Regions from separate parts of the Knoellia sp. B-D-2 genome, predicted to be linked through region 2. Evidence: predicted binding sites of a transcription regulator. Region 2 holds the regulator's gene; the other holds the start of a gene.
What was found. The regulator HrcA, encoded in region 2, represses chaperone genes, less so after heat shock. The targets are predictions, from matches to a motif close to TTNGCACTCGNNNNNNNCGAGTGCNAA.

Region 1 (15,684 bases), 570 kb from region 2:
GCGCGTGACCGCCCGGCTCGCGCTCGTCAAGCACGCCCCCGCCGGGCAGGGCGTGAGCTACGGGCACGCCTACACGACGACCGCGGACACGATGCTCGGGCTCGTGCCCGTCGGCTACGCCGACGGCATCCCCCGCCACGCCGGCTCGGTCGGGCCGGTCGCCGTCGACGGCCGGCGGCTCACCGTGGCCGGCCGGGTCTGCATGGACCAGTTCGTCCTCGATCTCGGTCCGGAGTATGCCGGTGCCGCGGGTGACGAGGTCGTCATCCTCGGCCGCGGCGCCGACGGCGAGCCGACCGCGCAGGACTGGGCGGCGGCGATCGGCACCATCAACTACGAGATCGTCACCCGCATGAGCGGGCGCCTGCCGCGCGTCGTCGTCGGAGGTGGCGCCTGATGGCCGGGGTCGGCAAGGCGATCGGGCTCGGGGCTGCCGCTGCTGCCGCCGCCGGTGCGGCCGCCGCCGGGGTCGCCGCGGACCGGGCGGCCGCCGAGCGTCGCCGGCTCAGCAGCCTGGACCCGCGCGACGGGTTCGCTCACACGGCCGACGAGGTCCTCAAGGTCATCGCGACCGACGGGCTCAACCTGCACGTCGAGATCGACACCCCGGCCGACCTGGACCCCGACCTGCCGACGATCGTCATGTCGCACGGTTTCTGCCTCAGCCTGCGCTCGTGGGTGCTGCAGCGGCGGGCGTTCACGCAGGCCGGCTACCGGGTCGTGCTGTGGGACCAGCGCAGCCACGGCGAGTCCGAGGTCTCGGACATCGAACACTCGACGATCGACCAGCTCGCCCACGACCTGCGCGCGGTCATCGACGCGGCCTGCCCGGAGGGCCCGCTCGTCCTCGTCGGCCACTCGATGGGTGGCATGACGACGATGGCCATGACGCGCCACCACCCCGACCTCGTCCGTGAGCGGGTGATCGCCGTGGCGTTCATCGCCACGGCCGCCGGTGGCGAGGGGCTCACCGACCTCGGCTTCGGGCCGCTGGTTGGGCGGGCGATCGGCCAGGTCGGCCCACGGCTGCTGTCCCGGCTGGCGCCCCACCAGCGCTGGCTCGCCCCGGTACGGCGTCTCGGGCGCAACATCGAGGACGTCATCGTCGACCGCTTCTCCTACGACTCGCCCGTCAGCGAGGGGCTCATCCGGTTCACCGGAGACCTCATCCTCTCGACCCGCTTCGAGGTCATGGCGGCGTTCATCCAGGCGATCCAGACCCACGACGAGCTCGCCACCCTCGCGACGCTGGCCGACACCGAGGTGCTCGTCGTCAACGGCGAGGGGGACCTCCTCACGCCACCGGCCCAGAGCGAGAAGATCGTGGAGCGCCTCCCCGGCTCCGAGCACGTCATCGTCCGCGACGCGGGCCACCTCATCATGCTCGAGCACCCCGAGGTCGTCACCGGGCAGATCCTCGCCCTCGTCGACCGCGCCGAGGCGGACATCGCGGCCGGGCTCAGCGTCCAGCAGAAGCCGCGGGTGCGCCGGGTCGTCCTCGACATCGCCAAGGGCCGCGAGGTCCGGCGGTCCCGGGCGAAGACCGCGACCAGGGGCAAGGCCAAGAGCAAGACCCGATCCAGGGCCTCGGGCTCTGCGTCGGCATCGGCGTCGGCGGACGCGGACGCGGGCGCGGCAGGCGCGGTGGGCGCGACGGCCCCGGAGTCGGTGTCATCGTGACCGCTCGGGTGCTGGCGACGGCCGAGGACACCCGGTCCTTCGGTGAGGGCCTCGGTGCGAGCCTGCGCCCCGGTGACCTCGTCATCCTCACCGGCGGGCTCGGCGCCGGCAAGACCACCCTCACCCAGGGGCTGGCCGCCGGCCTCGGGGTGCGCGGCCCGATCACCTCGCCGACCTTCGTCATCGCCCGGGTCCATCCCTCGCTCGTGGGCGGGCCCGCCCTCGTCCACGTCGACGCCTACCGGCTGGCCGGCCTCGACGAGCTCGACGACCTCGACCTCGACACCTCCCTCGAGGACAGCGTCACCGTCGTCGAGTGGGGCCACGGGCTTGCCGAGGACCTCTCGGAGGACCGGCTCGAGGTCGTGCTCGAGGCCGACCCCGAGACCGAGGCCCGCACCGTCTCGGTCAGTGGCCACGGCGACCGCTGGCAGGCCGGCGCACCGTGCTGATCCTCGCCATCGACACGTCGACGTCCGCGATCACCGTCGCGCTGCACGACGACACCCGCGTCCTCGCCGCGGCGTCGCACCTCGACCCGCGCGCCCACACGGAGTGGGTCAGCCCGCTCATCGCGTCCTGCCTCACCTCGGCCGCCCTCACCCCGTCCGACCTCACCGCGGTCGCCGTGGGCAACGGCCCGGGACCCTTCACCGGGCTGCGCGTCGGCATCGTCACCGGCCTAACGATGGGCCATGCTCTCGGTGTGCCCGTGCACGGCATCTGCAGCCTCGACGTGCTCGCCGCCCAGGCCGCACCGGCCGTGGGGGACGGCGAGCTGCTCATCGCGACCGATGCCCGCCGCAAGGAGGTCTACTGGTCCCGGTATGCCGTCCGCTCCGGTCGCGCGGAGCGGCTCACCTTCCCGTCCGTCGAGCGACCGGCGGACCTGCCCGACGACGTGCGCTCGCTGCCCACGGTCGGTCGCGGCCCGGTCCTGTGGCCCGAGCTGTTCCCGAACCCCGTCCCGGTGCTCGACGTCGACGCCGCCGTCCTCGCGCGTCTCGCGGTGGAGCGGGTCCGGGACGGTGAGGAGATGCCGGTGGAGCCGCTCTACCTGCGCCGTCCCGACGCCCTGACGACCGCCGAGCGGGCGGCCCGATGAGCGCCCTGCGCGAGATGTCGTGGACCGACATCCCCGAGCTCGTCCGGCTCGAGACCGAGACCTTCCCCGACGACGCCTGGACCGAGGCCTCGTGGTGGGGCGAGCTGGCGGGTCGCCCGCGCCGCGACTACGTCGCGGTGGAACGCGACGGTGAGCTGGCGGCATACGCGGGCATCGACCACGGCGGCCAGGTCGCCGACCTCATGACGGTCGCGGTGGCGCCCGGGCACCGCGGATCCGGGCTCGGCGAGAGCCTGCTCGACGAGCTCGAGGCGCGCGCGGCAGCCGGTGGGGCCGAGGCCATGATGCTCGAGGTGCGGGCCGACAACGCACCGGCGCGGGCGCTCTACGACCGGCGTGGCTACGCGGTGCTCACCGTCCGGCGGCGCTACTACCAGCCGGGCGACGTCGACGCCATCGTCATGCGCAAGCTGTTGGGGGAGAGGGGTGCTGGGTCATGAGCGACCAGCCGCTGGTCCTGGGCATCGAGACCTCGTGCGACGAGACGGGTGTCGGCATCGTCCGTGGCGAGACGCTGCTCGTCGACGCCGTCGCGAGCAGTGTCGACGACCACGCGCGCTTCGGTGGCGTCGTGCCCGAGGTCGCCAGCCGGGCCCACCTCGAGGAGATGGTGCCGACGATCGAGCGCGCCTGCCGCGAGGCCGGCGTCGCCCTCAAGGACCTCGACGCGATCTCGGTGACCTCCGGCCCGGGCCTCGCGGGCTCGCTCATGGTCGGCGTGGCGTCGGCCAAGGCGCTGGCGCTCTCGCTCGGCATCCCGCTCTACGGGGTCAACCACCTGGCCTCGCACGTCGCCGTCGACATCGTCGAGCACGGGCCGCTGCCCGAACCGACGCTGGCGCTGCTCGTGTCCGGCGGGCACTCGTCGCTCCTGCTCGTCCCCGACGTCACGAACGACATCCGCAGCCTCGGCTCCACCATCGACGACGCCGCCGGCGAGGCCTTCGACAAGGTGGCGCGTGTGCTCGGCCTGCCGTTCCCGGGCGGGCCCCACATCGACCGCGAGGCCCGCGGCGGCCAGGTGAGCATCGACTTCCCCCGGGGCCTCACCACCGGACGCGACATGGAGCGGCACCGCTTCGACTTCTCCTTCTCCGGGCTCAAGACCTCGGTGTCACGCTGGGTGCAGGCGCGCGAGGCCGCCGGTGAGCCGGTGCCGGTCGCCGACGTGGCGGCGTCGTTCCAGGAGGCCGTCGTCGACGTGCTCACCCGCAAGGCGGTGCTGGCCTGCAAGGAGCACGGCGCCCAGCACCTGCAGATCGGAGGCGGGGTCGCCGCCAACTCGCGGCTGCGGGAGATGGCGCAGTCCCGCTGCGACGCGGCCGGCATCGAGCTGCGGGTGCCGCGGCCCGGGCTGTGCACCGACAACGGCGCGATGGTCGCCGCGCTCGGCGCCCAGATGGTGCTCAAGGGCCGGGAGGCCTCACGCCTCGACCTGCCCGCCGACTCGTCGATGCCGGTGACCCAGGTCCAGTCCTGAGGGTCGCCCGCGCAGCGGCTGTCGGGTCGCTCTCGTCGTGCCCTGTCGTTCCCGACGGCACAGGTCGCTGCGGCGCCATGTGCCCGCGAGATCGACGTGCCTGCGCGCGAGTGACCCGACTCAGCCGCAGCGGATGAGGCCCATCCGCTCCTTGAGGGCCAGCACCCGCAGGACCGACGTGTCGACGAGGGTCGCGAAGCCCTCGTCGGCCAGGGCCCGGGCGGCGAGCGCGTCGACCATCGGCGCCACCGACTCGGGGTCGCCGGTGAGCAGGAGGTCCCCGCCGGCCTCGACGTAGTCCACGGCCCGCTGCGCGACGGGGATCGAACGCACGGCCTGGGCGTTGATGTCGTCGGTGACGACGACCCCGTCGTAGCCCATCTGGCCGCGGAGCAGCCCGTTGATGATCGGCGTGCTGAACATCGCCTGCGTCTTCGTCGGGTCCAGCCCGGGGTAGCGGGCCGAGCTCACCATGACCAGCCCGGCCCCCGCCTTCACCCCTGCGGCGAACGGTGCGAGGAACGGGTCGTCCTTCGTCGCCACCGTGTCGGTGATGCCGGTCGTGTTGAAGTCGGTGTTGCGCGCGACCCGGCCGAGCCCGGGGAAGTGCTTGACGGTGCCCATGACGCCGCCGTCGATCATGCCCTGGAGGAAGGCCGTCGACGCCTTCGTCACGGTGCCGGGGTCCGAGCCGTACTGGCGCCCGAACTTCCCGATCGGCTCGTTCGCCCGGCCGATCTCGGCGGGGACCGTGTCCGTGACGGGGGCGAGGTTGACGTTGACACCGACGGCCTTGAGCTCGCGGGCCCACGTCGTGGCGGCGGCGGTGAGCTCGGGCGCCGACATCTGCGCCTGCACCTTCGCCGACGGGGGTGCGGTGAATCCCGCGCCCCGCAGCTGGCGCACCTCGCCGCCCTCCTGGTCGGCCGCGAGGAGCAGCGGAATGCCGGCCGTCGCGGTGTCCGTGGCCTGCTCCTGGAGGTGGGTGCTCGTCTCCTTGACCCGCGCCGCGCCGTCCCAGCCCCCGAGGTAGATGACGTTGCCGACGTGCTGCTCGGCGATGAGGCCGTCGAGGGCGGTCCGCGGCGCCGCCGTGTCGAAGGCGACCATCATGAGCTGGCCGAGCGCCTGCTCCTCGGTGAGCCCGGCGGCCTTCTCGCGTGCGCACTCGCCGGCGGTGACGGGACCTCCGGCGGACCCGGACGGGCTCGGGGCGATGGACCCGCCGGCCGTCGGCGGGGCCGTGCCCGTCGCGCTCCCGGTGACGCCTCCGGTGGCGCTTCCCGAGGTCGTCCCCGAGGAGCGGTCGTCCGTCGCGCCGCCGCCGCACCCGGCCGCGAGCAGCCCGACGAGGGAGGCGGCCACGGCGGCGGTCAGGCGGGGGAGGGGCGAGGAGGTGGAGCGCGACGTCACGGGAGCGACGCTAGCCGACGCACGGCATACCCTCGGTCCATGCCCACCCCCGTCATCCTCGACGTCGACACGGGCGTCGACGATGCGTGCGCCCTCATCCTCGCGAGTCGCCACCCCGGGCTCGACCTGCGCGCGGTGACCTGCGTCGGGGGCAACGCCCCCCTGCCTGACGTCGTCCGCAACACGCTCACCGTCCTCGAGGCCTGCGGGCGCGGCGACGTGCCGGTCGGCGCCGGAGCCTCACACCCCCTGCTCGAGCGCCCGGTGGACGCCCGCCACGTGCACGGCGACGACGGGATGGCCGACCTCGGCTGGCCCGCCCCGACGACCACCGCCGACCCCCGCCACGCCGTCGACCTGCTCCGCGACCGCATCGAGGAGGGCCACGCGGCGGGGGACCCCGTGACGCTCGTCCCGCTCGCGCCCATGACGAACATCGCGCTGCTCGCCCGGATGTACCCGGAGTCGTTCGCGCGGCTCGGGCGGATCGTCTTCATGGGCGGCGGCGCGAAGGTGAGCAACGCGACCGCCGCCGCCGAGTTCAACGTCTTCCACGACCCGGAGGCCACGGCGGTGGTGCTCGACGCGAGCGCCGACCACGACGTGCCGGTGACGATGTACGGGCTCGACGTCTTCTACGGGCCCCGCGTCACCCTCGCCGAGGCCGGGGTGCTCGCGGCCCTCGACGAGCGCGGCCCCGGGGCGCTGGCCGGCGGGCTGGTCCGCTTCATGAGCCACCGCTTCGGCACCGACAGCGCCACCATCGGCGACGCCGGTGCGGTGGCCGTCGTCATCGACCCGGGCGCGGTGCGCACCGAGCGGCTCCCGGTCCGCGTCGAGCTCGCGGGCACCTGGACGAGGGGGCGCACCATCGTCGACACCCGGGACTGGTCCGGCGACCTCGCCCACGACCCGCACGGCCTCGCCCACGCGCAGGTCGACGTGGCGCTCGAGATCGACGGGCCCCGGGTCGCGCGGCTCTGGCTCGACACGGTCACGGGCGGCCGCTGATGGGCCGGGTCATGGTCCTCGGCTCGCTCAACGTCGACCTCGTCACCCGCGTCGAGCGCCACCCGCGCCCGGGCGAGACCCTCCTCGGCGACGGCCTGAGCCGGCTCGCCGGGGGCAAGGGCGCCAACCAGGCGGTCGCCGCGGCCGCCGCTGGCGCCGAGGTGCTCATGGTCGGGTGCGTCGGGGACGACGCGGGCGGGACGGCACACCGAGATCGTCTTCAGGACAGGGGGATCGACGTGACCCGCGTGCGCGTCGTCGACGGTGTGGCCAGCGGCCATGCTCTCATCGCCGTCGACGACCACGGCGAGAACAGCATCATCGTCATCCCCGGCGCCAACGCGTCGCTGGGTGACGCCGAGGTCCACGCAGTGGACGACCTCGGTCCCGGTGACGTGCTCCTCCTCCAGCTCGAGGTCCCGCTGCCGGTCGTGTGCAGCGCCGCCCGCCGCGCCGCTCACCGGGGCGCGCGGGTCGTCCTCAACACCGCACCGTATGCCGCCCTGCCGGCCGACGTGGTGGCCCTTGCCGACCCGGTGGTCGCCAACGAGCACGAGATGGTCGCGCTCGCGGAGTCCGGGATCGAGCCCGGGTCGCTGCTCGTGACCTTCGGCGCCAACGGGGTGACCTGGGACGGCGCCGCCACACCCGCCCACGCCGTCACCGCAGCCGACGTCGTCGACACGACGGGGGCGGGCGACGCGTTCTGCGGCGCCCTGGCGGCGGCCCTGGCGGCCGGCGCGGACCGACCCGCGGCCCTCGAGGCGGCGCTGGCGGCCGGCGCCGCGGCGGTGCGCCACGAGGGCGCCCAGGTCGACCCGGTCCTCTGACCGGGGGGCGGGGCGGTCAGGCGGGGGAGACGATGAGGGCGGTGGGCGAGCCACCCACTCGCGTCAACACGACGGTCGCCTGCTCGCCACTCCCGGCACTGTTGCCGATCTTCAGGTCACGACGCAGCTGCTCGTCGTCGAGCCGGATCCCGCGCTTCTTGATCGTCAGGCCGGTGACCCCGTGCTCGCGGAGCCACGCACGCAGGGTCTTGACGGTGAACGGCATCGCCTCGTGGACGGCATACCGGCGGGTACAGGGACGCGTGACGTCGCGCGAGGTGAGGACGTAGCCGGTGCCCTCGTCGGACTCCACCCCCTCGGTCGCCCGCGTGACCGCACCGACGAGGCCGGCCCGGATGACGGCGCGGTCGACGTCGTGCAGCCACGTGCCGACGTCGGCCAGGGAGCCCGCGAGCGGGACCACCGGATCGGCCATCGACTCGTCGACGACGGCCGGGGTCGCGCCGGGACCCATCACCCGGGCGGTGCGCCCCCGATGAAGGGTGAGCGGGCCCCACCAGATCGCACACTCGACGACGTCACCGGCCCACGACGTCCACTGCGCCTCGGTCCCGACCGGGATCGCCGCGTGGTCGAGCCCTGGGCTGAGCTTGGCCCCCGTCGCGGGCACCGCGGCTGCAACCTGCTGGACGAAGTCCCACGGGGGCGAGATCTCGGCGAGGCTGAAGGTGCGGCGGGTCCGGCCGGTGATGTCGGCGACGCCACGCGTGCGTCGGGCCGGGTCGAGCCAGGCGCCGACACGGTTGCGGCCGGGGTCGATCCCGACGTCGACCTCCTCGGCGAGACCGACGCGGGCGCGGGAGTCGGGCCATGGACGGAGGTTGGCGTCCGCCACGGCGGCGGTGACCGGGTCGGCGTCGACCGCGTGCACGGTCACCCCCAGCGACGACAGCGTCACCGCGTCGGCACCGATGCCGCAGCCGAGGTCGTGGACCGTGGCCAGGCTGGCCCGGCTGAAGCGGTGGGCGTGCGCGACGGCGACCTCCAGCCGCGTCGCCTGCTCGAGCCCGTCCGGGGTGAACAGCATGTCAGCGGCGAACTCACCGAACTTCGCCTGCGCCCTGGCGCGCAGCCGCTGCTGGGTCAGGGCGGCCCCCGCGAGCTCGGGGCTGTGACCGGCGCGGCGCAGCCGCTCCTGGACGCTGAGGACCGTGGCCTCGCTGTAGGGAGGCAGCGACCGGAGCAGCTCCTGCCCATCCGGGGCGGCGAGGGCCCTGATCGTGCTGACGTCCACCCGTCAACCCTCTCATTCCTGCGCGAGGGTTCTCGCTCGGGAGCGGCGGCCGTCAGCTCCCGAGCATCAGCTCGCGCGCCCGGTCCGCTTGCCCACCCGTGGTCTCGAGCTGGCGCTGCCCGCGCCGGGATGGCGCGACACGGTGCCTGCCGTGTCGCGAACGAGGAGACCGACCACGACGAGGTCGGCGAACCCGTTTCCGGCCAAGCCCCCACCCACCGAGGCGGCGATCGTGCCGAAATAGGTGGACCGCAGTCCCAGTCCGGAGCGGAACGCCTCTCCCGTCAGCGTGACCGAGCCCGACGAGCCAGTCAGGGTCACCCGGGTCACGCGTCCTCCGAACCAGGCGCCCTTGCCGTCGCGGGCGAAGGCCAGCGACCGGAGCGTGCCGATCGTGGACCACCGGGCCTGGATCACGCTCGCCGTGACGTCCTTCCTGCTCCACGTGGTCGGGGCGCCGGGCACGGCGCCGTCATACGGGTCCGGTTTGGCCACCTGGTAGGGCAGGGAGGAACCGGTGATGTGGCCGCCGTTGCTCGACCCGAACTCCGTCAAGGCGACCTGGGAGCCGTATCGCAGGATCTGGCCCGTCGTCGCCGCCACGGCGGCATTGCTCGCCGTCGTCGCGGGGAGGGACGTCGTGAGCCCGGGGTAGACCTGGCAGGTCGTCGTGTCGCAGATGTCGCTCGAATAGGGCTTGCCCAGGCTCGCCGCGACGTACGAGCGCGCGGCGACGGACTGTGCCTTCACGGCCTCCGGGTGCCATGACGCGGGGATCTCGGCGGGGACCACGCTCTGCAGGTACCGGTTGGTGGACAGGTGGTTGACGGTGATCACCTGCCCGGTACCCGGTCGGTTGTCCGTGGTGGCCCGCATCCCCCCGCGGTAGTCACGGTTGCCACCCGGTGTGCGCAGGGTCAGCACCGAGCCGGCCACCGACCCGTCACCCACGAACATCAGCCCTGCCGCGGTGCCGAACCCCGTGCAGGGAGTGGGGAAGCCCCACCACCCGGCGGTCCCCGTCGCGCTGGTCCAGAACCCCTGCACCTGCCAGCGGCTGCCGCTGCGCAGGACCCGCCACGAGGTCGCGCCGGGCCGGGTGAGCGGAGCCGTGCAGGCGCCGTCGGTGAGCGTGAGCTGTGCCTCGGCCGCCACCGTGGTGGGCTGGCCCGTCATCGCGGTGAGGCGGACCCGGATCGTCGGGTCGCCGACCGACCCCAGGGTCGTGCCGGGGTAGTAGAAGCCGAGGATCTTCGTGAAGGTCAGTCCCTGCTCAGCTGCTCCTCGTGCTCCCCACTGGGACATGCCACGACCGTGACCGAACCCGCGCCCCTGCAGACCGAGGAGCGGGCTGCCGGTCGTGGGCGCCAGCCGCTTGTGAGAGGTGCGGGGCGAGTCCCGCGAGTACGGGGGGTCACCAGCCGGCGTGACGGACGCCGAGGCCGACGGGGCACCGGAGACCGCGACGAGGAGGCCGGCGAGCAGCGCGACGACGGTGGGGCGAGTCTGCATCGGGCCAGAGTGGCGTATGACTAGTCCTTTTGTCACCGCTTCCACACATATGGAGTCGTCGTCGTGACCTTGACGAGCCCGGACCGCTCGAGGATCGGCCGGGAGAACTCGGTCGAGTCGCTGTGGATGTAGCGCTTCCCGTGCCGGATCGCCGACCGGGCGCGGGCCGCCGTGAGCGCCCGGTAGATCCCGCGGCCCCGGTGCTCGGGGCGGGTGGCACCGCCCCAGATTCCGGCGAAGTCGGTGCCGTCGACCGGCTCGAGGCGTCCGGCGCTGACGACCTGCCCGGCGACCTCGGCGACCCACATCTCCAGGTCGTCGCGGGTGCGGAGGCGGTGCAGGACCTCCTCGTCGTGGGCCGCGGCGTCCTCGGGGTCGTCGCCGAAGACCTCCGCCTGCATGGCCAGCATCGGTCGGACCTCGGCCTCGTCGCTCACCCGGCGCACGGTCACCCCCTCCGGGAGGATGACGTCGACGGCGAGCAGGGCCGCGTCACCGACCATGACCGACTCGGTCTCCTCGGGCTCGAACCCGGCCGCGAGCAGCGCCGCGTGCAGGCCCGGGGCGTGGTCGTGCCCGCGGGACTTCCACTCGACCTTGAGGACCTCGGGCCGGGCGCGGTAGTGCTCCACCGCCGCGGTGACGAGCCCCCCGACCGTCTCTTCCGTCGCGGGCCCGGCGTCGGTGTCGAGGCTGCGGTAGGTGATGAAGCCGCGCCCGCCGAGGTAGGTCGCGAGGAGCAGCGGACCGACCGCCGTCGACGAGAGGGCCGAGGGGATCTCGGCGTCGCGGCGGAGCTGGGCGTCGTAGGCGGACAGCAGGCTCGCCGGGTCGGGTGCAGTCATGCGGGGAGCCTGTCAGGCGGGGCGGGAGCGCCGGCCACCGGATTGGCGCAGTCGCTGCGCCCTCGGCGAACAGCGGGAGAAGTTCTGGCACTCGAGTTGACCGAGTGCTAACCACGGACCTAGATTTGGGGCATTGGCACTCGCCTCGTGTGAGTGCCAGCGCACGCGGCTCGACTCGACCCCCGCGACGGCGATTCGGATCCACAGCACCGCAGCGCGTACGCACACATGTCCACCTTCGACTCATCCCAAAGGGGAGGTCACACAGTGTCGGTTTCCATCAAGCCGCTCGAGGACCGCATCGTCATCAAGTCGCTCGAGGCCGAGCAGACCACGGCGTCCGGTCTCGTCATCCCGGACACCGCCAAGGAGAAGCCCCAGGAGGGCGAGGTCCTGGCGGTCGGCCCCGGTCGCATCGACGACAACGGCAACCGTGTCCCGCTCGACGTCGCCGTCGGCGACCGCGTCATCTTCAGCAAGTACGGCGGCACCGAGGTCAAGCACGGCGGCCAGGAGCTTCTCATCCTGAGCGCCCGCGACGTCCTCGCCGTCGTCGGCTGATCGACGCACCGCCCGTGCCCTCGCGGCACACCTGAACCACCGCGTATGCCGTGGGCTCGCCTCCACGGTGAGCCCGCGGCATACGCGCATCTCGTTCCACCACTGCTTGCGTCTGCGTGGACGGCTGCCAGAGCCGCCACCGACGCAGACGCAACGACAAGAGAAGGACAAACATGGCCAAGGAACTGGAGTTCAACGACTCCGCCCGCAAGGCGCTCGAGCGTGGCGTCGACGCCCTCGCCAACGCCGTCAAGGTGACGCTCGGCCCGAAGGGTCGCAACGTCGTCATCGACAAGAAGTGGGGTGCCCCCACGATCACCAACGACGGTGTGACCATCGCCCGCGAGATCGAGCTCGAGGACGCCTACGAGAACCTCGGCGCCCAGCTCGCCAAGGAGGTCGCGACCAAGACCAACGACGTCGCCGGTGACGGCACGACGACCGCGACCGTCCTCGCCCAGGCCATGGTCCGCGAGGGCCTGCGCAACGTCACCGCCGGTGCCGCCCCGGCCGCGCTCAAGCGCGGCATGGACAAGGCCGTCGACGCCGTGTCCGAGCGTCTCCTCGAGAACGCCCGTGAGGTCGACGGGAAGGGTGAAGTTGCAGCGATCGCGTCGTTGAGTGCGCAGGACCCCGAGATCGGCGCCACCATCGCCGAGGCGTTCGACAAGGTCGGCAAGGACGGCGTCATCACCGTCGAGGAGTCCTCGACCGCGTCCACCGAGCTCGAGTTCACCGAGGGCATGCAGTTCGACAAGGGCTACATCTCCCCGTACTTCATCTCCGACGCCGAGCGCATGGAGGCCGTCCTCGAGGACGCCTACATCCTCATCAACCAGGGCAAGATCTCGGCGATCGCCGACGTCCTGCCGATCCTCGAGAAGGTCGTCCAGTCGGGCAAGCCGCTCGTCATCATCTCCGAGGACGTCGACGGCGAGGCGCTGTCCACGCTCGTCGTCAACAAGATCCGCGGCACCTTCAACGTCGTCGCCGTCAAGGCGCCCGGCTTCGGGGACCGCCGCAAGGCGATGCTCCAGGACATGGCCGTCCTCACCGGTGGCCAGGTCATCGCCGAGGAGGTCGGGCTCAAGCTCGAGTCGGCCGACCTCACCGTGCTCGGCCAGGCGCGTCGCGTCGTCGTCACCAAGGACACGACGACGATCATCGACGGCGCGGGCGACCGCACCGAGGTCGAGGGCCGCGTCGGCCAGATCAAGGCCGAGATCGAGCGCACCGACTCCGACTGGGACCGCGAGAAGCTCCAGGAGCGCCTCGCCAAGCTCGCCGGTGGCGTCTGCGTCATCAAGGTCGGCGCCCACACCGAGGTCGAGCTCAAGGAGAAGAAGCACCGCATCGAGGACGCCATCTCGGCGACCCGCGCGGCCATCGAGGAGGGCATCGTCGCCGGTGGCGGCTCCGCCCTCATCCAGGCCGTCAAGGTCATCGACACGCTCGGTCTCGAGGGTGACGAGAAGGTCGGCGCCGCCATCGTGCAGAAGGCCGCGGCCGAGCCGCTGCGCTGGATCGCCGAGAACGCCGGCCTCCAGGGCTACGTCGCCGTCGCCAAGGTCTCCGAGCTCGAGCCGGGCATGGGCCTCAACGCCGCCACGGGCGAGTACGAGGACCTCGTCAAGGCCGGCGTCATCGACCCGGTCAAGGTGACGCGCTCCGCGCTGCGCAACGCCGCGTCGATCGCCTCCATGGTCCTCACGACCGACACCCTCGTCGTCGAGAAGAAGGTCGACGAGGACGGCAACTCCGCGGGCCACGGCCACGGCGGCCACGGCCACTCGCACTGAGCCGTTCGCTCCTCACAGACGCGTGTGCCGCGTGCCTCCCCCCGGGGACGCACGCGGCATACGCGTTTCTGTGGCTCTGGTGTCGGGGATCCGGGGTCACCCACGCTGGGGTGGGCCCGGATCCGCGAGTCGGCCGATCTCCCGTGACCAGCCGTCCCGCCCCACCCTGCTGGCCCGTCGTCAACAGCGCAGCGCGAGACCCCCTTGTCCGGTGGGGACACGGAATCGGACAAGCTCGGGCACCGTGAGCGTGGGAGTCCGTGCTCACGTTGCCTCGGGGCACGGAGTTTGGTGTGATCAGGGAGTGACAGCGTTGTCAGGGAAGCGGACATCGGCCCGGCCGACCATGGCGGACGTGGCGGCGGAGGCGCACGTCTCCGTCAAGACGGTGTCGCGGGTCGTCAACCGGGAGTCCGGGGTGCGCCGCGACACCGAGCAGCGCGTGCGGGGGGTCATCGACCGCATCGGGTTCATGCGCCACGACGGCGCCCGCATCCTGCGTCAGGGCCGCACGCAGACCATCGCGCTCGTCGTCGAGGACCTCGCGAACCCGTTCTACTCGCAGATCAGCGCCGCGGTCGAGCGCGAGGCCCGCATCCGTCAGCACCAGCTCATCACGGCGTCGGCCGAGGGCTCGCCGACCCGCGAGCGGGTCGTGCTCGAGGGGCTCATCAACCGCCGCGTCGACGGGCTCGTCGTCGTCCCCGCCGGGGAGCAGCCGGTGGTCGACCCGACGGTGTCGGCGAGCGGCACCCCCATCGTCTACGTCGACCGTCCGGTGCGCGGCGAGCCGTGCGACACGGTGATCAGCGACAACCCGGGAGGGGTGCGCAGCGCCGTCGAGCACCTCGTCGCCAACGGTCACCGGCGGATCGCGTTCCTCGGGGACGACGCCGAGTTCTGGACCGCGCGGCAGCGGCGCGAGGCGTTCGTCGGCATCCACGACGCCCTGGGCCTGCCGGGCGACACCCGCGTGGTGATGGGCCCCCACACCGCAGACTCGCTCGCGACCCGGCTCAGCGCGTGGTCGCGGGAGCGGGCGCCGGTCACCGCCGTGATCACCGGCAACAACCGGGTCACCCTGGCCGCGCTGCACGCCATGCGCGCCGTCGGGGTCGAGATGGGGCTCGTCGGCTACGACGACTTCGAGCTCGCCGACCTCGTCGAGCCCGCCGTGACCGTCGTCCACCAGGACCCGGCGTCGATCGGCCAGAAGGCGGTCCTCCAGCTCTTCGCCCGACTGCTCGGTGACGAGTCGCCGGCCCAGACCGTCGTCATGCCGACCCGTCTCATCGTCCGGGAGTCCGGCCGGCTCCCCGCATCCGCACGTCTCCGGAAGGCTCTGCCATGACCGACACCCCGACCACCACGGCACCGGCCACGACCGCCACGCTGGCGGCCAACACCCCCCGTCGGTTCTACCGAGGCGGCGAACGGATCCTCGCCTTCCGCGGGCAGGAGGTGCCGGCGGACTTCGACGGCTACCGTCCCGAGGACTGGGTGGGCTCCTCCGCGCACCTCTTCGCCGAGGGGGGCGGGGGAGTGACGACCCTGGACACCGGGGTCCCGCTCCCGGACGCCCTCCGGTCCGACCCGCGCGGCTGGCTCGGCGCAGCGCACGTGGCCCGCTTCGGCGAGGAGCCGAACCTCCTCACCAAGCTGCTCGACAGCGGCGAGCGCCTGCCGGTCCACTCGCACCCGAGCCGGGAGTTCGCGGCCGCCCACCTCGACTGCGACCACGGCAAGACGGAGGCGTGGATCGTCCTCGTCGCCGAGCCCGGCGCGACCGTGTGGGTCGGCTTCCGCGACGAGCTCTCGACCGAGGCGCTCGCCGATCTCGTCGACGCGCAGGACGAGCGCCTGCTCGCCGCCCTCAACCCCATCGAGGTCTCCGTCGGCGACGCCGTGCTCGTGCCCGCGGGCCAGCCGCATGCCATCGGCGAGGGCGTGCTCATCCTCGAGCTCCAGGAGCCGACCGACTTCTCGGTCATGCTCGAGCACGAGCGGTTCGGGCTGGAGCTCGACCACGCCTTCCTCGGCCTGGACCGTCCGCTGGCGCTGCACAGCGTGGACCACGGACCGGTGACGGCCGAGCGGCTCGCGTCGCTGCGACGGCGGTGGGCCGACGTCGAGGGCCACGGGCCAGCCCTGCCCGACGAGGCGAGCGCGTTC
Region 2 (14,243 bases):
AAGCTCATGACGTCGGTGGGTCCGGGCAGGTCCATCCACTGGACGTGGAGCGTCTCCATGGCGTCCTCGTCGACGAGGCGCAGGCACAGGTCGGCCTGGGGGTGGACCTTCATCTCGGACATGACGTAGCGGGCGCAGGCCACGAGCTCCAGCTCGTCGAGCTCGAACTCGGTCTCGTTGAGGACGTCGATGCTCACGCGTCGCCCTCGGCGACGGGGGCGGCGGGGGCCGCGGCGTCGGCGCCCGACGGGCGCGGACGACGCAGCGTGCGGGTGCGGCTGCGGGTGCCGGAGCCCGCGTGCTCGCCCTGCAGGGCGTCCCAGCGGCCGTAGGCGTCGACGATCTCGCCGACGAGCCGGTGCCGCACGACGTCCTGGGCGGTGAGCTCGGCGAAGTGGACGTCCTCGAGGGAGTGGAGGATGTCGCGCACGATCCGCAACCCGCTCTGCGTGCCACCCGGGAGGTCGACCTGGGTGACGTCGCCCGTGACCACCATCCGGGAGCCGAACCCGAGCCGGGTGAGGAACATCTTCATCTGCTCGGGCGTGGTGTTCTGGGCCTCGTCGAGGATGACGAACGAGTCGTTGATCGACCGGCCACGCATGAACGCCAGGGGCGCCACCTCGATGGTCCCGGCGGCCATGAGGCGCGGGATCGAGTCGGGGTCGACCATGTCGTGCAGGGCGTCGTACAGCGGACGCAGGTACGGGTCGATCTTGTCGTTGAGCGTGCCGGGCAGGAAGCCGAGTCGCTCCCCGGCCTCGACGGCCGGGCGGGTGAGGATGATCCGGTTGACCTGCTTGGCCTGGAGCGCGGCGACCGCCTTGGCCATCGCGAGGTAGGTCTTTCCGGTGCCGGCCGGCCCGATGCCGAACGTGATGGTGTGCTCGTCGATCGCGTCGACGTAGCGCTTCTGCCCCAACGTCTTCGGACGGATCGTCCGGCCGCGCGAAGACACGATGTTCATCGTGAGGACGTCGGCGGGGCGCTCGAGCGTCTGCGCCCGCATCATGCCGATGGAGCGCTCGACCGAGTCCCGGTTGAGGGCCTGTCCACCGTCGATGACGGCCAGCAGCTCGTCGATGAGCCGCTCGACGAGCGAGACCTCGCCGCTCGGGCCGGAGATGTGGAACTCGTTGCCGCGCACGTGGATGACGGTCAGCGGGAACAGTCGCTCGATGGTGCGGAGCAGCTCGTCGCGCGGACCCAGCAGGGACACCATGGACACCTCCGCCGGGATGGTGACGGTGTGGACCGGGGTGCGCGTCGACGTGGCGTCGGGCGGGGGCGTATGAGGTGCGTCTGTCATGTCGCCGACCAGTCTACGGTTCGGCTCAGCCGGGTGGCCAACGCATCGGTCGCCCGCCCAGCAGGTGGAGATGGGCGTGGAAGACGCTCTGACCGGCACCCGCGCCGGTGTTGAACACGAGGCGGTAGTCACCGCCGAGCTCTTCGCGCTCCGCGATGGTGCGAGCGAGGAGGACGAGGTCGGCGAGCTCGTCGACGGACGCGGCGGCGAGGTCGGCGGCGTTGGCCACGTGGCGCCGTGGCACGACGAGCACGTGGGTCGGGGCCTGCGGGTCGATGTCGCGGAAGGCGAGGCTGTGCCGGGTCTCGCCCGCGATCTCCGGCTCGATCTCGCCGGAGACGAAGGAGCAGAAGAGGCAGTCGGTGGCGGACATGCCCCGACAGTAAACCGAACCACCCTGCTGGGCGTCTTCCAGACGTGACAATGGCACTCGTGGGCTCTCGACGTGACGCATCGGCGCGCGCGGCCGCGGACGACGGCGTGTCGAGCCTGTATGCCGTCCACTGGTTCCCCATGGTGCGGCTCGCCTGGCTCTTCGTCCACGACGACCTCCTCGCCGAGGAGATCGTCCAGGACGCCTTCGTCGCCCTCCACCGCAAGTGGCACGACGTGCGAGAGGGGCGCGAGACGGCATACCTCAGGCAGAGCGTCGTCAACGGTGCGCGGTCGGCGCTGCGGCACCACAAGGTCGAGCAGCGCTACCTCGACTCCACGACTCGCGGCGGCCACCTGCGGGTCGCGAGCGCGGAGGACTCGGCCCTGGCCTCCGTCGGGTCGGCGGACCTCTTCGCCCGGCTCCAGCGGCTTCCCGCCCGTCAACGAGAGGTGCTCGTGCTCCGCTACTACCTCGACCTCAGCGAGTCGCAGATCGCCGACGCCCTCGGCATCGCGCCCGGCTCGGTCAAGGCCCACGCGCACCGCGGCCTCGCCGCCCTGCGCACCCAGATGGAGGACGTGTCATGACCACGCTCGACGAGCTCGACTTCGCGGAGACCGAACGCGCCCTCCGTGAGGCCCTGGCCACCCGGGCGCGGCAGGTCCAGCCGTCCTCACGCCTTGACGCGATCCTGCGCGAGGCGTCCCAGCCGGAGCGGGTCGAAGGGGGTCACCGCGGCCTCGCCCTGGTCGCGGTCGCCGCGTCCGCGGTCGTCCTCGCCGGGGTCGTCTGGGCGGCCCGACCCGTCACCGACGACGCGACCCTGCCCGCCGGTCCTCCGACGGCCACGGCCAGTCCCGCCCCGCAACCGTCGGACTCGGCGTCGCCGTCCCCGTCCGGCCCTCGGCCGGCGCTCACCCTGGCGCTCGCCGTCTACTGGGTCGGCACGAACGGCGGGCAGGGGGACCGGCCCGGGCTGGTGCGCTCGTTCTGGGGCGCCGACCTCGACGCGACCGCGCCCGTCTCGGCGCAGGTCCGCGCCGCCGTCGCCGAGTCGATGCGCCGCTCGGAGCTCTGGGGCGGAACCGTCGTCGAGGACGTCCGGGTGACCCAGAGCCGCATCAGCATCCGGCTCTCCGACAGCGGCCAGGGCGCCCGCACCGCCGACGCCGCGAAGCTCGAGGTCGCGGCCCTGGCCTGGACGGCCCAGGCCGTCGTCGGTCGAGGTGACACACCGGTCCGGATCACGAGCGACGACGGGGGTCCGCTCCTGGGCCACGTGTCGATCGACACCTCCTTCACGCGCGCCGCGACGCCGCCGGAGTCGTTGGCCGACCTCTGGATCGACAACCCCGGTCCCGGAGCCGGCCTGCGCGGCGGCGAGCCGGTGACCGTGACGGGGCAGGCGGTGGCGTTCGAGGCCACCGTCGAGTGGGAGCTGCTGCGCGGGACGACGGTGCTGCGCGACGGGTTCACCACGGCCGACGCCGGCGCGCCACGGCGCGGGACCTTCACCGTCGACCTCGGACGCCTGGAGCAGGGCACCTGGACCTTCCGGGCCTTCACGACCTCCGCCGAGGACGGTCAGTCCGTCGTCGCCGAGCGGCTCGTCACCTTCACCGTGGGGTCCTAGCGCCAGCGGTCGGCGGCGCTCAGCACCGCGAGCGCGGCAGGCCCGGCGCTGGAGGACCGGAGCACCGTGTCGCCGAGGCGGACGACCACGGCGCCGGCTGCCCGGAAGGCGTCGAGCTCGTCCGGGGCGATGCCGCCTTCCGGGCCGACGACGACGAGGACCTCGCCCTCCTCCGGAAGGACCTGGCCGGCCAGCGGGACGCCGGCGTCCTCGTGCAGGACGTATGCCGTCGCGCCCGCCGCGATCCGCGCGGCCAGCTCGGCAGTGGTCGCCGTCTCACCGAGGGCCGGCCGGCGTGGACGCCGTGACTGCTTCGTCGCGGCGACGAGGACGGCGTCCCATTTCGCCCGCGCCCGGGCGCCCCGCTCGCCCCGCCACTGGACGATGCTGCGCGAGGCTTGCCACGGCACGACCTCGTCGACCCCGAGCTCGGTGGCGGCCTCGACGGCCTGGTCGTCCCGGTCGCCCTTGGCCAGGGCCTGGACGAGGACGAGCCGGGTGCGGGGTTCGGGCAGGTCCTCGACGAGGTCGGCCCGCAGGTCGAGCCGGTCCCGCTCGACCGTCTCGACCACCCCGGTGACGACCCGACCGGCGCCGTCGGCGACCCGGAGACGCTCGCCGGTCCGGGTCCGCCTCACCGTGGCCGCGTGGCGCCCCTCGGCCCCGTCGAGGACGACGACGTCGCCCGGTGCGGTCGCGGAGAGCGAACCGGGTGCGACGAGGTAGAGCGCGAGGCTCAAGGTCAGCGGGCCTTGAAGGCGTCGCGGAGCTTCCCGAACAGGGAGCCCTCGGTGGGGTTCGCCAAACGACCCGTGGGCTTCTCCTCGTCACGCAGGGTGGCCAGGGTGCGCAGGAGCTCCTCCTGCTCGTGGCTGAGCTTCGTCGGCGTCGCCACCATGGCGTGGATGACGATGTCGCCGCGCCCCGAGCCCCGCAGGTGCGTCACGCCCAGGCCCCGGAGGAGGAGCTGCTCCCCCGACTGGATGCCGCGACGGACCTCGAGGTCGCTGACGCCGTCGAAGGTCTCGAAGGGCACGGTCGCACCCAGCGCTGCGGCGGTCATCGGCAGCTCCAGCGTGGCGTGGAGGTCGTCGCCCTGGCGCTGGAAGCGCGGGTCGCGCCGCACGACGACCTCGACGTAGAGGTCACCGGCCGGGCCGGCTCCGGGGCCGACCTCGCCCTCGCCGGCGAGCTGGATGCGCGTGCCGGTGTCGACGCCGGCGGGGACGCGGATCGTCATCGTCCGGCGGGTCCGGACCCGGCCGTCGCCCGAGCACTCGTAGCAGGGGGCCTCGATGACCTGGCCGGTCGCCTGGCAGTTGACGCAGGGGCGGGTCGTCATGACCTGGCCGAGGAAGCTGCGCTGGACCTGCTGGACCTGACCCTGCCCACGGCACACGTCGCAGGTGCGCGTCCCGGTGCCCGGCTGGGTGCCGGCGCCGTGGCAGGTGCCGCAACCCACCGCGGTGTCGATGGTGAGCTCCTGCTCACCGCCGAAGACGGCGTCGGCGAGGTCGATGTCGAGGCGGACGAGGGCGTCCTGGCCCCGGGACTGCCGCGAGCGCGGCCCGCGGCCCTGCGCCTGGGCAGCGCCCTGCCCGAAGAAGGCATCCATGACGTCGCTGAACGAGAAGCCCTGGCCGAAGCCGGCACCCGCGGCACCGGCATACGGGTCCGCCCCCATGTCGAAGCTGCGCCGCTTCTCCTCGTCGGAGAGCACGTCGTAGGCCTGGGAGACCTTCTTGAACTGTTCCTCGGCCTCGGGCCCGCTGTTGACGTCGGGGTGGAGCCGTCGGGCAGCCTTGCGGTAGGCCTTCTTGATCTCGTCGGCGGTCGCGTCACGGGCCACGCCGAGGTCGGCGTAGTAGTCGTTCACTTCGGTGGACGTCCTTCACTGGTGGCTGGTGCGGTCAGGGGTCAGGCAGGGGCGGTCAGGCCGTGCTCATTCGGAGAGGATGCGGCTGACATAGGTGGCGACGGCGCGCACGGCGGCCATCGTCGTGGGGTAGTCCATGCGGGTCGGGCCCACCACCCCGAGGCCGGCGACGAGGTCGGACCCCAGGCCGTAGCCGGAGGTGACGAGCGAGGTGCTGCGCAGGCCGGCATACGGGTTCTCGGCCCCGATCCGCACCGCGACCGTCGAGCCCTGCTCGCTCACGCTGCCGAGCAGCTTGAGGAGCACGACGTGCTCCTCGAGCGCCTCGAGGACCGGGCCGATCGAGGACGGGAAGTCCTCGCCGGCCCGCACGAGGTTGGAGGTGCCGGCCATGACGACCCGCTCCTCGCGCTGCTCGACGAGCACCTCGGTGAGCTCGGCGGCGATGGCGGCGAGGAGGCCGCGGGCCGCGGGGTCCACCTGCGTCGGGAGCTCGCCGAGCCCGCCTGCGGCGTCCGCCAGCGTCCGGCCGACGGTGGCGCTGTTGACGTCGGAGCGCAGCGAGGCGAGCATCCGCTCGGCGGTCGGCTCGACGAGGTCGAGACCGGTCTCGAGCACCCGCTGCTCGACCCGGCCCGACGTCGTGATGAGCACGACGAGCAGGCGGGAGGCGCCGAGCGGCACCAGCTCGATGTGCCGGACGGAGGAACGGGTGAGGGACGGGTACTGGACGACGGCCACCTGCCGCGTCAGCGAGGCGAGGAGGCGCACCGTCCGGTCGACGACGTCGTCGAGGTCGATCGCCCCGTCGAGCAGGGTGCTGATTGCCCGGCGCTCGGCCCCGCTGAGCGGCTTGAGCGTGCTCAGGCGGTCGACGAACACCCGGTAGCCGGCATCCGTGGGGATGCGCCCGGCACTCGTGTGCGGCGCGACGATGAGGCCCTCCTCCTCGAGGACGGCCATGTCGTTGCGGACCGTGGCGGCCGAGACACCGAGCTGGTGGCGCTCGAGCAGCGCCTTGGAGCCGACCGGCTCCGAGGTCTCGACGTAGTCCTGGACGATCGCCCGCAGCACGGCGAGCCGTCGGTCCTCACTCATGCGCGACACCTCCTCGATCGTTGGCACTCCTGCTTGGTGAGTGCCAATTCTACGTCTACCCTCGCGCAGGTGACTGATCGCTACGGCCGCGACGTGCTCTCCGGCGACTGGATGGCCCCGCCCAAGGGCCGGTCGACGCCTCTCGCCGCGGAGCGCGGGGTCGTCGTCGAGGACGTCGAGACCGGGTGGGTCGGCGCCGTCGTCCGGGTAGAGAAGGCCGGCGGCATCCTCGTCGTCCACCTCGAGGACCGCCGCGGCCGGACCAAGGCGTTCCCGCTGGGGCCGGGGTTCCACGTCGACGGCCGGCCCGTCACCCTCACCCGGCCGAACGCCGCCGCCGACGCCCGGCTCTCGGCCGCCCGCGCCGCCGCCTCCCGGACCGCCAGTGGCTCGCGGGCCGTGGCCGACGCCCCCGCCCGGGTCGCGAGCGCGTCGCGCATCTTCGTCGAGGGACGCCACGACGCCGAGCTCGTCGAGAAGGTCTGGGGCCACGACCTGCGCATCGAGGGCGTGGTCGTCGGGATGCTCGACGGTGTCGACGACCTCGAGGCCGCGATCCGCGACTTCGCCCCCGGTCCCGGCCGCCGGATGGGCGTCCTCGTCGACCACCTCGTGGCGGGGACCAAGGAGACGCGGGTCGTCGACGCCGCCTCGCGGCTCCAGCCCTTCGCCCCGCACGTGCTCATCGTCGGCCACCCCTACGTCGACGTGTGGCAGTCGGTCCGTCCGGAGCGCCTCGGCATGGACCGGTGGCCGGTCATCCCGCGGGGCACGTCGTGGAAGCACGGGATCTGCGCGCACCTCGGGTGGGCGCACGCCGAGCAGGCCGACGTCGCCCGCGCCTGGAAGCAGATCCTCGGCACCGTCCGGACGTACGCCGACCTCGAACCGTCGCTGCTCGGCCGCGTCGAGGAGCTCATCGACTTCGTCACCGCCCCCTGACCCCGCCGCCCCCAAGGGCTTGCGTCCGCAAAGGTGGTCGAGTTCCCGACCAGGGTTGCGGACGCTGCCGGGGCGCCGAGCGCTTGCGTCCGCAAAGGTGGTCGACTTCCCGACCAGGCTTGCGGACGCTGCCGGGGCGCCGAGCGCTTGCGTCCGCAAAGGTGGTCGCCTTTCCGACCAGGGTTGCGGACGCTGAAAGCGGGGGGGTATGCCGTCCCGCTCGCCGGGGCGGCAGGGTCAGCCCTGAGCACACCCTGAACGCACCCCGAAGCGGGGATCAAACGGGGCCCGCATGGGTTTCACTGGAGACAAGCACCCCGTCCCCCGAAGGAGGACCCCATGACCACTCCGTACCCGGAGAACCCGCAGGGCCAGAACCCCCCGCCCCCGCCCGGGGCCCCGCAGCCCGAGTCGCCGCAGCAGCCGCAGGTCGCGCAGCAGCCCTACGCTCCCCCGGCGCCGCAGCCGCAGCAAGGATACCCCGCGCCCTACCAGCAGGCCGCCGTCCTCGACCCGGCGCAGCAGCGGCAGTGGGGCATGTTCGCCCACCTCGTGCCGCTCATCGCCATGGTCCTCAGCGCCGGCCTGCTGGGCTTCGTCGGCTCGCTCATCATCTACGTGATGTACAAGGAGCGCGGTGACTTCGTGCGCCAACACGCCGCCAACTCGCTCAACATCCAGATCATCACCGGCATCTTCCTGCTCATCTCGTTCCCGCTGATGCTCGTGCTCGTCGGCTTCGTGACGTACTTCATCGCGCTGGCCTTCGCGTTCGTCCTGCACATCATCGGCGCCATGCGCGCCAACGAGGGCCAGCTGTGGACCCCGCCATTCACGCCGCGCTTCGTCTCATGACCGGCTGAGCCAGACCCCGTCCCTCCGCACGTCAGCCCCGCCCGGACCCGGGCGGGGCTGACGTCGTCGTGGAGCGGGTGCTCAGACGCCGCCCTTGAGCAGCAGGCCGCCGTCGACGACGATGCACTGGCCGGTGACCCACGCCGCGTCGTCGGACAGCAGGAAGGCGACGACCCCGGCGACGTCCTCGGGCACGCCCAGCCGTCCCAGCGGATAGCCCGCCGCGACCTGCTCCTCGCGCCCCTCGTAGAGCGCCTCCGCGAACCGGGTCTTGACGACCGCGGGCGCGACGGCGTTGACCCGCACCGTCGGGCCGAGCTCGACGGCGAGCTCCTCGGTGAGGTGCGTCAGCATCGCCTTGCTCGCGCCGTAGAACCCGATGCCGGGGGCGGGGCGCACGCCGGCCACCGACGAGACGTTGACGATCGCCCCGCCGCGGGACTCGAGGCCATGGGCGACGGCCTTCTGCACCCACGACAGCGCCGCGATGCAGTTGACCTCGACGATCTTGCGCGCGACGTCGAGGTCGAGGTCGACGAGTCGCCCGTATGCCGGGTTGATGCCGGTGTTGTTGACGAGCAGGTCGACGTCGCCGAACCGCTCCCCCACCGCGGCGAAGACGGCCTCCTGGTGCTCGAGGTCGTCGGCACGACCGGCGACCGCCATGGCGACCCCCGGACCTCCGAGGGACTCGACCGCGGCGTCGAGGGCGTCCTGCTTGCGCGCGGTGAGGCAGACCCGGGCGCCCTCGGCGACGAGTCGCTCGGCGATGCCCAGACCGATGCCCCGGCTGGACCCGGTGACGATGGCGGTGCGGCCTTCGAGCCGACGGGTGTGCGTGGCAGTCATGCGCGCCACCCTAGGGCCGACGCAGACGTGGCTCGGGTCAGGAGCCGACGCCGAGGAGGCGGCGAACCACGGTGTCGGCCAGCAGTCGCCCGCGCAGCGTCAGCACGACCCGGCGGTCGCGCACCGCGGCGACGCCGTCGACCAGCCCGTCGGCGACCAGCCCCGCGACCGCTCGCCGGCCCTCGTCATCGAGGGCATCGACGGCCAAGCCGTCCCGCACCCGCACGGTGAGCAGCACCAGCTCGTCGCGCAGCTGCTCGTCGGTCAGCGTCTCGCGCCCCGCGGCGGGCGAGACGCGCTCGGCGAGCCGACCGGCATACGCCCTGGGGTGCTTGACGTTCCACCAGCGCACCCCGCCCACGTGGCTGTGCGCACCCGGCCCGACGCCCCACCAGTCGCCGCCGGTCCAGTAGCCGTCGTTGTGGCGGCAGCGTCCCGCGGGGCTGCGCGTCCAGTTGCTCACCTCGTACCAGGCGAATCCCGCTGCGGCGAAGGTCTCCTCGGCGATCTCGTACTTCGTCGCCTCGTCGTCGTCGTCGGGTCGGGGCACCTCGCCGCGTCGGACCTGGGCGGCGAGCTTGGTGCCCTCCTCGACGACGAGGGCGTAGGCGGAGACGTGGTCGGGCTCGAGGGAGATGGCCTGGTCGAGGCTGCGGCGCCAGTCCTCGATGCTCTCGCCGGGCGTGCCGTAGATGAGGTCGACGCTCGTGACGAGGCCCGCGTCGCGCGCGGCACGCACCGCCAGGCCGACCCCCTCCGGGTCGTGCGTGCGATCAAGAGTGGCGAGCACGTGCGGGACGGCCGACTGCATGCCGAGCGAGATCCGGGTGAACCCGCCGTCGGCGAGCTCGCCCAGCGACTGCGGGGTGACCGAGTCCGGGTTGGCCTCCGTGGTCACCTCGACGTCGTCGGCGAGGCCGAACCGTTCCCGTATGCCGTCCACGGCCCGGACGAGGTCGCTCGCCGGGAGCATGGTCGGCGTCCCGCCGCCGACGAAGACGGTGTCGACGGGCGGCGCCGACCCGCCGAGCACGTCCCGGGCGAGGTCGAGCTCGGCCAGCGCCGTGTCGACGACGCTCGACGTGCCGGCGCCCGGCCCGAGCTCGGTGAGCGTGTAGGTGTTGAAGTCGCAGTAGCCGCAGCGCACCCGGCAGAACGGGACGTGGAGGTAGATCCCGAAGGCCCGCTCCCCCAGCCCCGTGAGGGCCTGCGGCGGCAGCTCCCCCGACGGCGGCGCGGGGTCTCCGTCGGGAAGTCGGGGCATGCCGAGAATCCTCCCACCCCGCCCTGCGACCTCCCTCCCGGGCCCGCGTGGGGCGGTCCGCCCGCCGCGCGGTCCTCTCGGCGGCGTGTCCGGCGCGACACGCCGCGCTCCGGAAAATGCTGGCTCGACTTCCGCCCAAAACCTTGCGGGACACCGGGGGGCTCGACTAGAAATGTGCCTACGCACTCACCTCGGTGAGAGCGTCAGATCAAGAACTTCGGTTCATGATCTGCGAGGGCCTCGGAAACTCATACTTTCCGAGGCCCTCACCTCTGTGCCCGATAGGTTGGCGCCCGTGCGCATCCTCACCGACGCCGACGTCCGGGCCTCGCTCCCTCCCCTCGTGGAGGTGGTCGACCTCGTCGCGGACGCCCTCAGCGCGCTGGCCGAGGGCCGGGCGGACGTCCCACCGAAGCCCACCGTGCGCACCTCCCCCGGCATGTTCGCCAACGCGATGCCCGCGGCCTACCCCGAGCGAAACCTGTTGGGCTGCAAGTGGATCAGCATCGTCCCGGACAACCCGGTGCGAGGACTCCCGACGGCCAGCGGCGTCATGGTGGTCAACGACGGCACGACCGGCGAGCCACGCGCGCTCCTCCCCGCGGGCGAGCTCACGGCCGTGCGCACCGCGGCGGTGACCGGCGCCTGCATCCGGGCCCTGGCCGGGGACGGTCCCGTCGCGTTCCTCGGCGCCGGGACCCAGGCCCGCTCCCACCTCCGGGTGCTCGAGGCGCTCGGCCACACCGAGGTCCACGTCTGGGCACGGCGCGGCCAGGCGGTCGAGGACCTGGTGCGCGAGACGGCAACGGTGGCACCCGGCATACGCGTCGTCCGGTCGGCGTCGCGCGAGGCCGCGGTCCGCGACAAGGCGGTCGTCGTCACCGGCCTGTCGATCGGGCTGGCCGACATGGTGATCCCCGTGACGTGGCCGCGCGACGACGCCCTGCTCCTCCCCATCGACTACGCGAGCTCGGTCGGAGCCGACCTCGCGGACTCCGCGGTCCTCGCTGCCGACGACCCGCACCAGTTCGCCTCCGTGCGGGCCGTGCGCGGCAAGCTCGACGGCTACCCGACGCCGGCGACGTGGACCGGCCACCTGCTGCACGCGCCCCGGCCGCCGGGCCGGCTCGTCGTCCAGAACCTCGGCACCGGGATCACCGACCTCGTCGTCGCCGCCGCGGTCGCCGAGCGTGCCGAGGCATCGGGCGCTGGCCAGGTCGTGGACATCTGAGCCGCCTACGATGGCCCGGTGAGCGCGCACCGCAGTCCTGACGAGCCCGTGGCGGACCGCTGGGTGGAGCTGGAGGGGGTCGTCAACATGCGCGACGCGGGCGGCCTGCCGACCCGCGACGGTGCCACCATCCAGCCGCGACGGCTGCTCCGCTCCGACAACCTCCAGGACCTCAGCCCGAAGGACGTCCGCACGGTCGTCGAGGTCCTCGGCGTGAGCGACATCGTCGACCTGCGCAGCGACACCGAGGTCAGCACCGAGGGACCCGGTCCGCTCTGGCACGTCGAGTCCCTGACCCACCACCACCACTCGCTCTTCGGCGACGGGCGCTCGGTCACCGCGGAGCAGGCCCTGGCGATGCCGGAGCACTCGACCCGGACGGTGCGTGACGCGCAGTTCTGGTCCGAGCACTACCTCGGCTACCTCTCCACGCGCCCCGACTCGATCTCCGCCGCGCTCGACGTCGTCTCCCGCAGCCACGGCGCGACGGTCGTCCACTGCGCCGCAGGGAAGGACCGCACCGGCACCGTCGTCGCGCTCGCCCTCGACGCCGCCGGGGTCCCGCACGACCTCATCGTCGAGGACTACGCCCTCACCGCCGAGCGGATCGAGCAGATCATCGCTCGGCTCATGCCGCGAGCCCTCTACGGCAACGCGCTGCGCCACCAGAGCGTCGCCGACCAGCGCCCTCGACCGGAGACGATGCAGACCATCCTCGACGCGGTGCAGAGCGAGTTCGGCGGCGCCGCGGGGTGGCTGCGCGAGCAGGGGTGGCAGGACTCCGACGTCGACCGGCTGCGGCAGCGTCTGACCTCATGAGCCTCGGAGCGGTGCTTCCCGCCCCCGTGCCGGACGACCGGCCCCGCAACCGGCGCCGCGCCATGCGCGTCCTCCTCGTCGACGGCGACGACCGGCTCCTCCTGTTCCGGGACAGCGACCCCGGCCTCGAGCCGGTGCCGGTCTTCTGGATCACCCCCGGCGGAGGCGTCGACCCCGGCGAGAGCGACGCCGGCGCCGCGATCCGGGAGATCGCCGAGGAGACCGGGCTCGCGATCGGCGTGGACGACCTCGTCGGGCCCCTCGCGCAGCGCGTCGTCGTGCACGGCTACAGCGACGTCGTGACGACCCAGGACGAGCTCTTCTGGTTCGTCCGGTGCGAGGCCTTCGAGGTGTCGACGGCCGGGCACACCGAGGTCGAGCTGGCGACGATGACGGCACACCGCTGGTGGAGTCGCCACGAGATCGCACACGCCCCGGAGGACATCTGGCCGCGCGACCTCCTGCGGATCTGGGACCACGTGCCGGCGGCAGGAGTTCGCCCTGACGAGCCCCTGAACCTCGGCGACGTCGACGAGTCGACGGTCGCGCCCGGCTGAGTCGGGCCGCGCCCGACCCGCACTGAGCCCAGCCGGTCGACCCGGGCTCAGCCCTTGTCTCCCGCGTCGACCGGCTCGAGCGCGAAGACCGGGATGAGCCGGTCGGTGTTGCGCTGGTACTCCGCGTAGTTCGGGAACGCCTCGACGCACCGCGGCCACCACGCCTCGCGCTCGTCGCCCTCCAGCTCACGGGCCTTCGCCACCCACGTACGCGTCCCGTCCTGGAGCTCGATGACCGGGTGCTTGCGCAGGTTCGCGTACCACTTCGGGTGCTCGGGCGCGCCCCCCTTGCTCGCCACCGCCGCGTACACCCCGTCGTGCTCCACCCGCATGAGCGGGACCTTGCGCACGCTTCCCGTCACGCCGTTCATCGTGAGCAGGACCACGGGGCGGCCCTGGATGTCGACGGACTCGGTGGTCCCGGTCGCCTCGATGGTCTCGACCTGCTTGCGCACCCACGTGCTCGGGCTCGGGACGTACGGGCCGGTGATCGTCATGACGTCTTCCTATCACTCACGTAGATCGTGATGACGCCCTGGACCACGACGGTGCCGTCCTCGCGGATCGCCCTGACCCGCACCGGCACGTCGCCGGGCTGCTCCCAGTCCGCCGGGTCGGTGTCGGCCGTGCACAGCAGGTCGGTCGTCGACTTGGCCGTGTAGGCGACCTCCATGCCCTTGGGGATCCAGCGGCGTCCGGGGGGCGTCGTCGCCTCGGCGAGCAGCCCCATCGCGGCCTCGAGGCCGTTGCACACGGCGATCGCGTGGACGGTGCCGATGTGGTTCTGCACGGCGCGACGCTTGCGGATCGAGAGCTCGGCGTGGTGCGGGCGCACCTCCCGCACCCGGGGCCGCACGGTCCAGAAGTACGGCGCCTTCTGCGCGAAGAGGAACGAGAACGCCGCCTTGCCCAGGGGCAGGGAGGTGAGCGTGCGGTACAGGCTGAAGGTGTCCGGCATACGCCGATGTTACTGCTCGGTATGCCGGGCCGCGCACAGCGTGGGACCCGCGCTCACCGCGCGTGGCCACCCTCACCCGCTGCTCTGGGTTGCGTCAGCGCCAACGGCGGCTAGAACAACCGCTCGCGCTGACGCCAGCGGCGGGGCAGGGCGTGGTGCCTACTTCTTCTTGGTCTCGCCGTTGTCGTCGGACGACAGGGCGGCGATGAAGGCCTCCGGCGGGACCTCGACGGTGCCGATGTTCTTCATCCGCTTCTTGCCGGCCTTCTGCTTCTCGAGCAGCTTGCGCTTGCGGCTGATGTCACCGCCGTAGCACTTGGCGAGGACGTCCTTGCGGATCGCGCGGATGTTCTCGCGGGCGATGACCCGGGCGCCGATGGCGGCCTGGATCGGCACCTCGAACTGCTGTCGCGGGATGAGCTCCTTGAGCTTGCCGGCCATCATGTTGCCGTAGGCGTACGCCTTGTCCTTGTGGA

Region 1: the regulator HrcA is predicted to act here: its motif matches at 11,237-11,263, upstream of groES (co-chaperone GroES).

Annotation. Positions count from the first base shown of each region.
Region 1 covers NZ_CM173189.1:2,452,544-2,468,227, forward strand. The annotation lists gene alr (alanine racemase) at 1-397, shown strand, start outside; gene AC3EU2_RS11645 (alpha/beta fold hydrolase) at 397-1,680, shown strand; gene tsaE (tRNA (adenosine(37)-N6)-threonylcarbamoyltransferase complex ATPase subunit type 1 TsaE) at 1,677-2,132, shown strand; gene tsaB (tRNA (adenosine(37)-N6)-threonylcarbamoyltransferase complex dimerization subunit type 1 TsaB) at 2,126-2,785, shown strand; gene rimI (ribosomal protein S18-alanine N-acetyltransferase) at 2,782-3,246, shown strand; gene tsaD (tRNA (adenosine(37)-N6)-threonylcarbamoyltransferase complex transferase subunit TsaD) at 3,243-4,286, shown strand; gene AC3EU2_RS11670 (glycoside hydrolase family 3 N-terminal domain-containing protein) at 4,407-5,699, opposite strand; gene AC3EU2_RS11675 (nucleoside hydrolase) at 5,739-6,710, shown strand; gene AC3EU2_RS11680 (PfkB family carbohydrate kinase) at 6,710-7,540, shown strand; gene AC3EU2_RS11685 (THUMP-like domain-containing protein) at 7,557-8,795, opposite strand; gene AC3EU2_RS11690 (SpoIID/LytB domain-containing protein) at 8,862-10,307, opposite strand; gene AC3EU2_RS11695 (GNAT family N-acetyltransferase) at 10,340-11,152, opposite strand; gene groES (co-chaperone GroES) at 11,420-11,713, shown strand; gene groL (chaperonin GroEL) at 11,887-13,512, shown strand; gene AC3EU2_RS11710 (LacI family DNA-binding transcriptional regulator) at 13,859-14,863, shown strand; gene AC3EU2_RS11715 (class I mannose-6-phosphate isomerase) at 14,860-15,684, shown strand, end outside.
Region 2 covers NZ_CM173189.1:3,019,978-3,034,220, reverse strand. The annotation lists gene ybeY (rRNA maturation RNase YbeY) at 1-197, opposite strand, end outside; gene AC3EU2_RS14335 (PhoH family protein) at 194-1,309, opposite strand; gene AC3EU2_RS14330 (HIT domain-containing protein) at 1,335-1,682, opposite strand; gene AC3EU2_RS14325 (SigE family RNA polymerase sigma factor) at 1,733-2,272, shown strand; gene AC3EU2_RS14320 (Gmad2 immunoglobulin-like domain-containing protein) at 2,269-3,318, shown strand; gene AC3EU2_RS14315 (16S rRNA (uracil(1498)-N(3))-methyltransferase) at 3,315-4,058, opposite strand; gene dnaJ (molecular chaperone DnaJ) at 4,061-5,194, opposite strand; gene hrcA (heat-inducible transcriptional repressor HrcA) at 5,261-6,292, opposite strand; gene AC3EU2_RS14300 (DUF3097 domain-containing protein) at 6,362-7,234, shown strand; gene AC3EU2_RS14295 (DUF4870 domain-containing protein) at 7,574-8,089, shown strand; gene AC3EU2_RS14290 (SDR family oxidoreductase) at 8,171-8,938, opposite strand; gene hemW (radical SAM family heme chaperone HemW) at 8,976-10,202, opposite strand; gene AC3EU2_RS14280 (ornithine cyclodeaminase family protein) at 10,498-11,433, shown strand; gene AC3EU2_RS14275 (tyrosine-protein phosphatase) at 11,452-12,252, shown strand; gene AC3EU2_RS14270 (NUDIX hydrolase) at 12,249-12,809, shown strand; gene AC3EU2_RS14265 (nitroreductase family deazaflavin-dependent oxidoreductase) at 12,857-13,306, opposite strand; gene AC3EU2_RS14260 (hotdog fold domain-containing protein) at 13,303-13,767, opposite strand; gene lepA (translation elongation factor 4) at 13,927-14,243, opposite strand, start outside.